Regions from separate parts of the Paenibacillus sp. Mc5Re-14 genome, predicted to be linked through region 1. Evidence: riboswitches for the same ligand, from Rfam matches in the RefSeq annotation. Region 1 holds a riboswitch; each other region holds the start of a gene.
The links. Region 1 has a riboswitch for glycine ahead of sdaAB (L-serine ammonia-lyase, iron-sulfur-dependent subunit beta). Riboswitches for the same ligand answer to the same signal wherever they lie in the genome.
Positions count from the first base shown of each region.

Region 2: linked by a shared signal. The riboswitch ahead of gcvT (glycine cleavage system aminomethyltransferase GcvT) and the one ahead of sdaAB (L-serine ammonia-lyase, iron-sulfur-dependent subunit beta) in region 1 are both predicted to bind glycine.
Region 3: linked by a shared signal. The riboswitch ahead of BN1546_RS17265 (alanine/glycine:cation symporter family protein) and the one ahead of sdaAB (L-serine ammonia-lyase, iron-sulfur-dependent subunit beta) in region 1 are both predicted to bind glycine.

Region 1 covers NZ_CVPD01000001.1:2,062,905-2,066,863, forward strand. Annotated here, with positions in the region: gene BN1546_RS09385 (DUF6359 domain-containing protein) at 1-1,492, opposite strand, end outside; glycine riboswitch at 1,707-1,821, shown strand; gene sdaAB (L-serine ammonia-lyase, iron-sulfur-dependent subunit beta) at 2,033-2,722, shown strand; gene sdaAA (L-serine ammonia-lyase, iron-sulfur-dependent, subunit alpha) at 2,712-3,611, shown strand; gene BN1546_RS09400 (Ig-like domain-containing protein) at 3,723-3,959, opposite strand, start outside.
Region 2 covers NZ_CVPD01000001.1:4,019,306-4,023,264, reverse strand. Annotated here, with positions in the region: gene gcvH (glycine cleavage system protein GcvH) at 28-426, opposite strand; glycine riboswitch at 728-919, shown strand; gene gcvT (glycine cleavage system aminomethyltransferase GcvT) at 1,096-2,196, shown strand; gene gcvPA (aminomethyl-transferring glycine dehydrogenase subunit GcvPA) at 2,320-3,675, shown strand; gene gcvPB (aminomethyl-transferring glycine dehydrogenase subunit GcvPB) at 3,672-3,959, shown strand, end outside.
Region 3 covers NZ_CVPD01000001.1:3,794,542-3,798,500, forward strand. Annotated here, with positions in the region: gene BN1546_RS17260 (glycoside hydrolase family 1 protein) at 170-1,627, shown strand; glycine riboswitch at 1,891-1,986, shown strand; gene BN1546_RS17265 (alanine/glycine:cation symporter family protein) at 2,133-3,551, shown strand; gene BN1546_RS17270 (iron-containing alcohol dehydrogenase) at 3,609-3,959, opposite strand, start outside.

The DNA of each region.
Region 1 (3,959 bases):
CCTCAAACGGCAGAAGCTTCGTCGGTTGATCCAGCGTTAAACCTGCCACATCGGATAATTTGGTGTAGTCCTGCTTCCACGCAAGCCATTGGACCGTTTGCACCAGGAAGGTGGCATCGTCCACTTCCTTGAAACCATCATATGTCTTTTTCGACTGTCCGTTTTCTTCACGCGCATATTTCGGTGTAGCATCTTCTACAGGGGATGAATCACCGATAAATGCTGCCTTGCCTTGACCCACCTTGGAGATCGCAGCATAAGGCCCTTCCGCACGGCCTCCACCGTTATAGACACCTTGGTCTACAGCATTACCCCATTTTTTCGTACCTGTAGGGATATAGGCAATTCCTTTGGCTTTGGTAGGATCAATAATAGCCAGCGTAGATCCCGCATGCATGGCAATCGAGCGTACACCCTTGGTAATGCCAAAGGATTGATCTGCGGTTACAATGTCCGTAGCATTCACGTCGCCAAGCGCATTATAACGGAAACGAACACCAAAGTTGGTTGCCAGCCAATCGGAGCTAGTTAACCCCTGCATCGCCGGTGATGCTGCTTCTTCTGTAGTCATCCCTTTGGCCGGATTAGTATAGGCTCCACGACGGTAGCCATTCATAACCTCAGAGGAATCCCAACGGTTTTTGTTACGGTCCGCATTATAGTGGTCGGAGATGAAGAAGACACTTCCCCCGTTATTCACATATTGCAGCAGGGCAGCCTGCTCGGATGCCTTAAAGGCAACATTCGCCTCACCGATGATGAACACATCATATTGGCGCAGCTTATCATAGGTTATGGCCTGTTCTCCATAAGTAAAAGGAATGGGACGGTTCAGTTGGTCCACTGTAAAACCTACATTACGCAATCCATTGGCAAAGTCGGAGAAGGCGCCTTCAATAACCCAATCTGCTGCCCCAGCCGTCTGTGCGTGCGTATTATCGAACAGCACCTTTTTGCCTTTGCCATCCGGCAGTGTAGTACCGGGTTGACCCGGATTTCCAGGTTCAGGTTCGCCAGGTTCACCTGGTTCCCCCGGCTCGCTTCCGTTCACCAGTTCAACAGTGCTTGGACTTTTCACTCCACCAAAATTATTGTAGGCGCCAAGTGTACCCGTCACACGGATTTTGCTGCCAATCAGCTCAGGATGGCCTGTTAGCCCAAATTGCCCTCTGTACGCTGATGTCAGCTGTACATCCAATAGATTAGACGTGCTTCGTTCATTGGCCTGGTCGGCAATCAGTACGTTAAAATCATTCGCAAACGGAGAAGAAAAATTAGCCGTTTTCGATCCGGTAGCATGTCCGACGATGTAACCTTCCACCGTCACTGTGCCTCCACTGCCTTGGCGCTGGAGTGCCTCGGCTACTGTCAGTGCTCCCTCCGCTTTGACCTGACCGAATGGAACGAAGATCCCGATCAGCAGCGATACGATCGCTGCCAGATGCAGCACCCCTTTCAAACGTGAACCTGTGAACCGCAAGCCTTTTACCATACGTCAATATCCCTCCTATAATTCCATAAATGTAATTGTCCTCTATCAGATTAGCTATCAATCTTCTAATTCCTTCCTGATTTCATCCATAATTATGTAAATTTTATTCTTATTTATCGGAAACTCACTTGTTTATGTAAAAATTGAACCCTGCGATTGACACCGAGCACAGCATACATTACGCTAAGAAAGATATGTAGAACGGTATACGCGAATGAAGATGACGGGAGAGTCTGTCCAGGGGCTTACACGCTGGCGGCACCGAAGGAGCAAGACGCCAACACCCGGCTGGCGGATAATCTCTCAGGTCCATGTATCGTCATCTGACGCAACTCTGGAGAGAGCGCAAGCCACCCAAGGGGTAAGGCGGTAAGGACACCGCACGAAACTCTCAGGTAACGAGGACAGAGATAAGGGAAACTTCCTTATCCTGTCCTTTTTTGCGCTCACATTGTACGTCAGCATTAGGAACCGTCATAGCCGCGCAAAAACGCGGAAATACCATATACTATGGTACTAGAACATACAGGGGGCCACACCATGCGTTTCAAAGATGTATTTTCCATTATCGGTCCGGCCATGACCGGACCTTCCAGTTCACACACTGCAGGCGCGGTGCGGCTTGCACGCGTTGCCCGTCACTGGCTCGGGACGCAGCCTGACCGTGCCCGCATGACACTGTACGGCTCCTTCGCCGACACATACAAAGGACACGGTACAGACCTGGCGCTCATCGCAGGACTGCTCAATTACGATACAGACGACCACCGAATTCCAGATGCCGAGCAATGGGCGGAGCAGGCCGGTATGGCCGTAGAATTTGCCGTAAGCGGACTACCCGCCCCCCATCCGAACACCGTCCGTTTTGAGCTGTGGAAGGGTGAGGATCAGCGTACACTGCTGGGTTCCTCCATCGGCGGTGGCAGCATCCATGTCCAGCAGCTCAACGAATTCCGAGTCAACCTGACCGGAGAGCTGTCTACGTTGGTGCTTCTTCACTCGGATAAGCCCGGTACATTAGGTGCAGTGACTTCAGCGCTCGGCGCTGCTGACATTAACATTGCCTATATGCACGTGGATCGCAAAGGTCGGGATGGAGAAGCACTTACCGCCATCGAAACGGACAGTCCTCCTACGGCTGAATTAATCGCAAACCTACGATCCTTACCACATATGTACGAAATTAAAATGATTAATTTGAAAAAAGGAGCTGAATCTGATGCGATTTAGCCATCTGCATGAAATCAGCGCTATATGCGCTGAGGAATCCACCACGATTGGCCGCCTGATGATTCAAGAGCAGGTACAAGAGACGAATTCAACGGAAGAAGAAATCTTCCGCCAAATGTCTGATTATTATGAAGTCATGAAAGAGGCTGTTCATCGCGGTCAGACGCAAGACACCGTATCCCGCAGTGGATTAACGGGCGGCGACGGCAAGCGCTTAGCCGAATATCTGCGGACTGGGGAAACCTGCTCCGGCGATGCCTCCGCGCTCGCCATGGCTTATGCGCTCTCCGTGTCGGAGGTTAATGCGTCCATGGGGCGCATTGTCGCCACGCCCACTGCAGGTTCATGCGGAGTCATCCCCGGTGTGTTCATTAGTGCGCAGGAGCGGTTCGGCTGGGATGATGAGCATATGGTGCACGGCTTGTTCGCAGCCGGAGCCATTGGCTACGTCATCGCCAACAATTCCTTCATTTCCGGCGCGGAGGGAGGCTGTCAGGCTGAAATTGGTTCAGCCATCGGGATGGCCGCTGGCGCTATGGTCGAGCTACGCGGTGGCACACCTGAGCAGGCCGTTCACGCCGTAGGCCTAGCGCTCAAGAACACGCTCGGTCTGATATGCGACCCCGTCGCCGGACTCGTCGAGATTCCGTGTATCGTGCGCAACGGGCTGGGAGCCGTGACTGCGCTAGCCGCAGCGGATATGGCTTTGGCGGGTGTGCGCAGCGCCATTCCGTCTGACGAAGTCATTGACGTGATGCTTGAAGTCGGCAGCGCAATGCCGTCAAAGCACCGCGAGACCGCCAAAGGCGGCTTGGCCCAGACACCGACCGGCAAGCGTTTGACCGAATCCCTTACTCGCAACACATCGGTCAAAAAGGATAAGCCATAATTGGGGTAATCTCCTCTGTTTTAAGAAGCGAGTACGTCCCTTAAAAATAAAAGAGCAAGCATGCCGTCCCTAGACGTATGCTTGCTCTTTTTCTTTTCAGTCGGTTACAGATTACTGAACGGTTACCTGTACCTTCGTCATTTTACCAGCATATTTTACTGTAATTACAGCTTTTCCCTTACCCTGTGCTTTAATGTTACCGTCTTTGACGGTCGCAACGATAATTCTGGATGAGGACCAGACAGCCGGCTTGGAAACATCCTTCTCCGACTCATCCTTATACGTGGCTGTAGCCGTAACCTTAGCCAGCTGCCCTGCCTTCAAAGTCAAGGCGACTTCGTCCGTTTG
Region 2 (3,959 bases), 2.0 Mb from region 1:
CGCTATTATTTCATGCTGTATTGCTCATTATTGCTCATCCGAAATCAACTGCTCGTACTGCTCCGCAGACAGCAACTTGCCCAGAGCTTCCTCGACATCATTGCTCATCTCTACTTCGATCATCCAACCCTCTTCATAGGGTGATTCATTCACCAGCTCAGGTGTACTTTCCAGAGCTTCATTTACTTTCAAAACGGTTCCCGTCACCGGAGCAAAAAGATCGGATACGGTCTTCACCGATTCAATTGTACCAATCTCCGCCCCCTGTCCAATCGTTGTTCCCGCCCCAGGTAATTCCACAAAAACAATATCACCCAATTGATGCTGTGCAAAGTCTGTAATGCCGATCCGCAACGTCCCATCCACTGTGCGCTGAACCCACTCATGTTCGTCTGTATACCAAAGTTGCTGTTTCACTTCACTCATCCTGCTTCGCCTCACTTCCACATGAATAAAATGCTTTTGATCACCTGTATTAGACAGGTTAAGATTATGACAACAAGAACATCCATGTCAATAATACTAACAAAAATACTTCATACCAACTCATATAGCGCAGTCCATAAAAAAATGATAACTTGTAACAAACGCTTACATATCCTTATTTATATAATAAATGTTTTTCATATTGTTTTATATGACATTTTTATTGACATTTTGAATGGATTTGCGTATTAATGGGTTATAGTAATTGCTTTTGAAAATACCTCGACAACTGCAAACGCGGATGAACGCGGAGGGAGAGACTACCAAAAATATTCGCATCGCTGTTGTCGTTTGTGAGACAGTTGGGCACGCGAATCGGATCAAGTTGTTATCTGCAAAACCGGGTAACATACCGTTGATCCAAAAGGTAGCGCCGAAGGAGTAAACTTGCATTGCAGGTGAATCTCTCAGGCAAAAGGACCTCTGCCGGACGCATCTCTGGAGAGCATCCGTGAAAAGAGCGGATCACCCAAGGGGAAACCTGGTTCACACCGGGGTAACTTTCTGGTATCAAGGACAGAGCTGAAAGAAGAGTATGGACTGCCGTCTATACGTTTCTTTTAGCCTGTCTTTTTTGTTTAGCCGATTACACTGGATAGGAGTGAAAAAATGTCTAATTTGCGAAGAACACCACTATATTCGTCCTACGGGACGCAGCCCGGGGTTCGTTGTATTGACTTTGGCGGGTGGGAACTCCCCGTTCAGTTTAGCGGCATTCAAAAGGAGCATGAGGCCGTCCGACAACGTGCAGGTTTATTCGATGTATCGCATATGGGCGAGTTCTTGGTTGAAGGCAAAGAAGCTGAGGCTTTTTTGCAACAGGTAACTACGAATGATGTCAGCCAGTTGGAACCGAGCCAAGCACAATATTCACTCCTGTGTTACCCCGATGGAGGCGTAGTGGATGACTTGCTTGTATATTGCAAAGGACCAGAGCGCTACATGCTCGTTGTGAATGCCTCCAACATCGACAAAGATTGGGATTGGCTCATACGCCACGTACCAGCATCGGTTCATCTGGAGAATGTGTCTGATGCGATAGCATTGCTGGCATTACAAGGACCGGAAGCAGCACGTATTACCGCAGCCGTGACAGATACAGATATTACGAATCTGGCATCTTTCCGATTCCATGAGAACGTGCAATTGTTCGGAGCAAAAGCACTTGTCTCGCGAACTGGATATACCGGCGAAGACGGTTTTGAATTTTATATCCCTGCTGAGGAAGCACCCGCCGTGTGGGATGGTTTGCTTCGTTGCGGTGAATCGTATGGACTGATTCCCGCTGGACTTGGTGCTCGCGATACGCTGCGCTTCGAGGCACGGCTCCCGTTGTACGGACAGGAGTTATCTGCCACAATTTCACCGCTTGAGGCTGGTTTAGGTTTCTTCGTCAAGTTGAACAAAGGAGATTTTATCGGCAGGGAAGCACTGCAACGTCAAAAAGAACAAGGAATTCCTCGCAAGTTGATCGGGCTGGAAATGATTGACCGCGGTATCCCGCGCGCTCATTATCCGGTGTTCGCTGAAGGTCAACGCATCGGTGAGGTCACAACGGGTACTCAATCGCCCACCTTGAAGCGTAATCTGGGGCTGGCCCTGGTGGACAGTCGTTTTAGCACCCTATCGACACCGCTGGAGGTCGAAATTCGTGGTAAACGCCTGCGTGCGGAAGTGGTCCCAGCCCCCTTTTATAAACGGCTACGCTGATCTTAATCCTCTTCATTCTAAAAAAGCGATCATGTCAGATATAAAATTCTGGATTTTCCAATTAAGACTATGTATTAACTAATTTACTATCTAAATTTTGCTTTTCGAAAGGAGCCAGAACCTATGAAGCAGCATCGCTATCTCCCCATGACCGAACAAGACCAAACCGAAATGCTGCGTGTGGTGGGCGTATCATCCATTGATGATTTATTCAGTGACATTCCAGAGGCTATTCGATACCAAGGGGAACTTCCTCTTTCCTCTCGGCTCGACGAAAGAGCCTTAACTCGCCACATGGCCGAGCTGGCCGGACGAAACGCCAATACAGATACACATGCCAGCTTTCTTGGTGCAGGTATTTATGATCATCATATTCCATCCGTTATCCAACACATCACCTCACGTTCCGAATTTTACACAGCCTACACCCCCTATCAGCCGGAAGTAAGCCAGGGCGAGCTGCAAGCCATTTTTGAATTCCAGTCGTATATTTGCGAATTGACAGGTATGGCGGTAGCTAATGCCAGCATGTACGATGGGGCTACAGCTCTGGCGGAAGCGGGCTCATTGGCCGCTTCCGCCACGCGTCGTAAACAGCTTATCGTATCAAGGTCTGTCCATCCAGAGGCACGTCAGGTATTGGCAGCCTATGCACGCGGATTGGACCTGGACATTGTGGAAATCGGCTGTTCGGATGGCGTAACGGATGTCGATGCGCTAGCAACGGCCGTATCGGAACAGACGGCGGCTGTTTTGATCCAAAATCCCAACTTTTTCGGAGCCGTGGAAAATCTGAAGCCGATGGCTGACCTCATCCATGCGCATCAAGGGCTTATGGTTGTTAGTGCCAATCCACTGGCACTAGGCTTGCTAGAGACCCCTGGTAAGCAAGGCGCGGATATTGTTGTAGGAGACGCGCAGCCACTTGGGATCTCATCCTCCCTCGGTGGTCCGACCTGCGGTTACTTTGCCGTTTCCCAGGCGCATATGCGCCGTATCCCTGGACGTATCGTAGGCCAAACCACAGACCGTAACGGCAAACGCGGCTTCGTGCTGACCTTGCAAGCGCGGGAACAGCATATCCGCCGCGAAAAGGCCACGTCTAACATTTGCTCCAATCAAGCGTTGCTCGCTTTATCTGCATCTGTATATTTGTCTGTCATGGGTAGACAGGGGATCAAGGAAGTAGCCGAGTTAAATTTGCATAAAAGCCGTTATGCGTTAGAGCAATTGCTGAGCTTGAAAGGTGTATCTACCTCGTTTAACGCACCAACCTTTAATGAGTTTGCCCTTAAACTGCCTGAGGGTACAGATATGAGCAAACTCCAGGCCGAGCTGCTAGCTGCCGGATTTATCGCTGGCTACGATTTGGGCCGGGACTATGAGGAACTTGCTGGTCACATGCTGATTGCCGTGACGGAGCAAAGAACCAAAGAAGAGATTGACCAATTTGTACACACCTTGGGGGGATTGCTATGACACACACCGGACAGGATCAGAAACAAGAACTGTTAAAGGAACACGATCAAACGCTCATTTTTGAATTGAGCCGTCCGGGTCGCATCGCTTATTCCCTTCCCGATTGCGACGTTCCCCGTCGCCCGGTGGCAGAGCTTTTGCCGGATTATGCGCTGCGCAGCGAACCTGCAGCATTACCCGAGGTATACGAAGTAGATGTTATTCGCCATTATACCGCCCTGTCCCAGCGCAATTTCGGCGTCGACAACGGATTTTATCCGCTTGGCTCGTGTACGATGAAATAC
Region 3 (3,959 bases), 1.7 Mb from region 1:
ACGCGTTACAACAATTAGGATGCTTATGAGGGCATTACGTCTATTTTAAAGCATCTATCGGTGCATTTCAAAGGATAACGGTCACCGTTAGTTATTGATTCGCATTGCAGCACCTGATGGGTTATTGACTAGAGTGAAAACATTAGATAAGAAAAGAGGTTTTCATACCATGACGAAGACGCTAAAAGGATTCCCGCAAAACTTCCTATGGGGCGGGGCAACTGCAGCCAACCAATTGGAAGGTGCTTTTGACGTAGATGGAAAAGGCCTGTCCAGCGCAGACATGATAGCCTATGTACCTAAGGCAGAACGTAAAAACGATCATGCTATAGAAATTTCGTCTGAACGACTGGAGGACATCTTGGCAGGGAAGGTAAACGCCCGTTTTCCAAAGCGTGAAGGAGTGGACTTCTACCACCGCTACAAAGAAGATATTGCTTTGTTTGCAGAAATGGGCTTTAAAGTATTCCGGATGTCCATCCACTGGTCGCGGATTTTCCCGAATGGATATGATGCCGAGCCGAATGAAGCAGGATTGCAATTTTACGACAATGTATTCGATGAGCTGCGCAAGTATGGTATTGAGCCGTTGGTAACATTGTCACATTATGAAACACCGCTAGGTCTGACACAGAAGTATAATGGCTGGTTGGGACGCGAAGTCGTAGATCATTACGTAAAATATGCCGAAACGGTATTTACACGCTATAAGGATAAAGTAAAATACTGGCTGACCTTTAACGAAATCAATGTCATGACTATGAGTCCGTTTACTGGCGGCGGTGTGGTTATTGACCGTGTAGAAAACAAGCAACAAGCGATATATCAAGCATTGCACCATCAATTTGTAGCAAGTGCACTGGCGACCAAACGGGGACATGAGATCATTCCGGGTGCTCAGATCGGCTGTATGCTGGCTCGCATTGAAAGCTACCCACATACGTGTAACCCAGAGGATATTCTGAAAGCACAGCATGAAAATCAAATGAATCTGTTCTTTACGGATGTGCATGCTCGTGGGGAGTATCCCAACTATATGAACCGCTATTTTGAAGAAAATAATATTGTGATCCAGACAGAACCCGGCGATGCTGAAATTTTGAAAAATAATACGGTTGATTTTATCTCATTTAGCTACTACATGACCTTGACCGTATCGGCAGGTCCAGAAGGAGAAAAGGCAGCAGGGAACCTGATTGGCGGTGTGAAAAATCCGTATTTGCAGTCCTCCGATTGGGGATGGCAGATTGATCCGATCGGCCTGCGTGTTACACTAAATACGTTTTATGACCGTTACCAAAAGCCGCTGTTCATCGTGGAAAATGGCCTGGGTGCGTACGATAAGGTAGAAGAGGACGGCTCTGTGCATGACACGTATCGCATTGATTACTTGCGTCAGCATATTGCCCAAATGAAGGAAGCCATTGCTGACGGTGTTGATCTGATTGGTTACACCAGCTGGGGTCCTATCGACCTTGTGAGCATGTCTACTTCCGAAATGTCCAAGCGCTACGGATTTATTTACGTTGATCTGGATGATGACGGTAACGGAACGCTCCAACGCTCCAAAAAGGACTCATTTAACTGGTATAAAAATGTGATAGCAACCAATGGTGAAGAATTGTAATTCTATATCGTTTTGGCGGGTACAGCAGAGAAAATCCTTAGGATGCAATCTGCTGTACCCGCTTTTTGTATAGACACCCTATTGATTCGTCAGAGGGCTTCACAAATTTTTCACTTGTAATACGCTGAAAGTTTTCTGTATAATAAATAAAAATTTCATATGTCTGGTTGATGTTTGCGGGAGATGGAACGAAAGTTCCGACCGAAGGGGCAAAACTCTCAGGTGCTTAAGCTGATTTACAGCAACAAGCAGGGACCGTAAACGGACAGAACTCTGGAGAGACCCTTAATTGGGCGCCGAAGGTGCACCGCAGATTATCATCTGCTTAAACTCTCAGGCAAAAGGACAGAGACGCGAATAACCTGTGACAGGGAATACTCTAGGCTTTTTAGAGATAAAATCCTGTACAAATTGGTTTATTTTTCGTGCCTTTAACCTCTCCAGGAGTCGAATCAACGGATTTGACTCTTTTTTGTTTTTTAATATGCTGGAGGAGCGGGTTGAAATGAATTTGGTACATTTATTAGAAACAATTGACAGTTGGATGTGGGGAGCGCCGCTTCTAATTCTCGTCATGGGCACTGGGTTGTGGCTAACGATTCGTCTGAAGATGCTTCAGATTATTCGATTGCCCTTAGCGCTCAAGCTAATTGGTAAAGCGCCGGACGAAGGCAGCGGGGATGTCAGTAGCTTTGGAGCATTGAGTACGGCACTCGCAGCTACTGTAGGTACGGGAAGTATCGTCGGTGTCGCAACAGCGATCAAACTGGGTGGGCCCGGTTCATTATTCTGGATGCTGGTTGCAGCTTTTTTCGGGATGGCAACCAAATATGCGGAAGGGTTATTATCCGTTAAATACCGTGTTAAAGACCGGAACGGACAATTTTCGGGTGGACCGATGTATTATATTGAAAACGGGCTTGGCCGCCGTTTCAAGCCGCTGGCGATGTTGTTTGCCTTTTCTGGTATTCTTGTAGCACTATTTGGAATCGGTACTTTTCCGCAAGTAAAGGCTATCGTTTCTTCTACGGAAAGTAGTTTTGGCGTGCCAACAGTAGTTACAGCAATCATTATTTCCGTGTTGACGGCTGTTGTTACGATTGGAGGACTCAAAAGTATCGCCAAGGTATCCACAAAGATTGTTCCATTCATGTCGGGGCTCTATATCGTGGTTTGTTTAATCGTACTCATTAAGTTTGCAGGAGAGCTTCCTCATGCGATCGCACTAGTATTACAAGGGGCTTTCTCGACAACATCTGCGACGGGTGGATTTGCCGGAGCCACGATTATGCTGGCGATGCGAAGCGGAGTTGCCAGAGGGATCTTTGCAAATGAAGCTGGTTTGGGAAGTGCGCCAATCGCAGCAGCAGCAGCTAAGACGAAATGGCCCGCAGAACAAGGACTAATATCCATGACGGGCGTTTTTATCGATACGATGATTATTTGTAATTTGACAGGATTTACATTGCTGGTTACGGGAATATGGAGTGGAAATGATGATGGAGGTCTGATGACTCAACATGCGTTTTCCAGTGCCTTTCCGGCTGGAGCAGAGCTCGTGACGATTAGCCTTATTTTATTTGCGTTCACAACGATACTTGGCTGGAACTACTACGGGGAACGCTGTGTTGAATATTTGCTTGGGGTCAAGTGGATTAAACCATACCGTTATCTGTTCATCATACTGGTTGCCGGAGGCGCGTTCATCAAGCTCGATGCCATCTGGCTGCTGGCAGATATTTTTAACGCAATGATGGCTTTTCCGAACCTGATTGCATTGCTCGGCTTGTCGGGAATTGTCGTTGCCGAAACTCGCACTTATATGAACTCTTTGTATCCTAATAAGAAAAAGGGCATTCTTGCAGGTGCCAATGTAGGGGCGGCTATCCAAGTAGAAGAAAAAGGACAAACGATCAATTCATAAATAATAAAAGGGAGTGCTCTCAGCCATCACAGGCTTGAGGACACTCCCTTTTAATTGTTATAACGATGCACGCAAAATAGCTAAAATATCTTCCTGTTTCAGCTTTTGATAATTACCGAAACCTCCGTACTCCATTTCACGGGCCGCAATGCTTGCGATGTTTTCCAATTCTTCATCATTAATGTTGTAATCGGCCAGGGTAGAAGGGGCACCAAGACTTGTCCAGAACGCACTTAGACGGTCAATACCTTCCAAGGCAATTTCTCTGTCAGTTTTACCTACAGTGTCCAAGTCGAACATACTGAGCATCAGCCGCTTCATGCGTGCAGCATCCTGATCCACTGTATGTCTCATCCAGTTGGGAAACAGAATCGCTAGACCGCCAGCATGAGGAATATCATATACAGC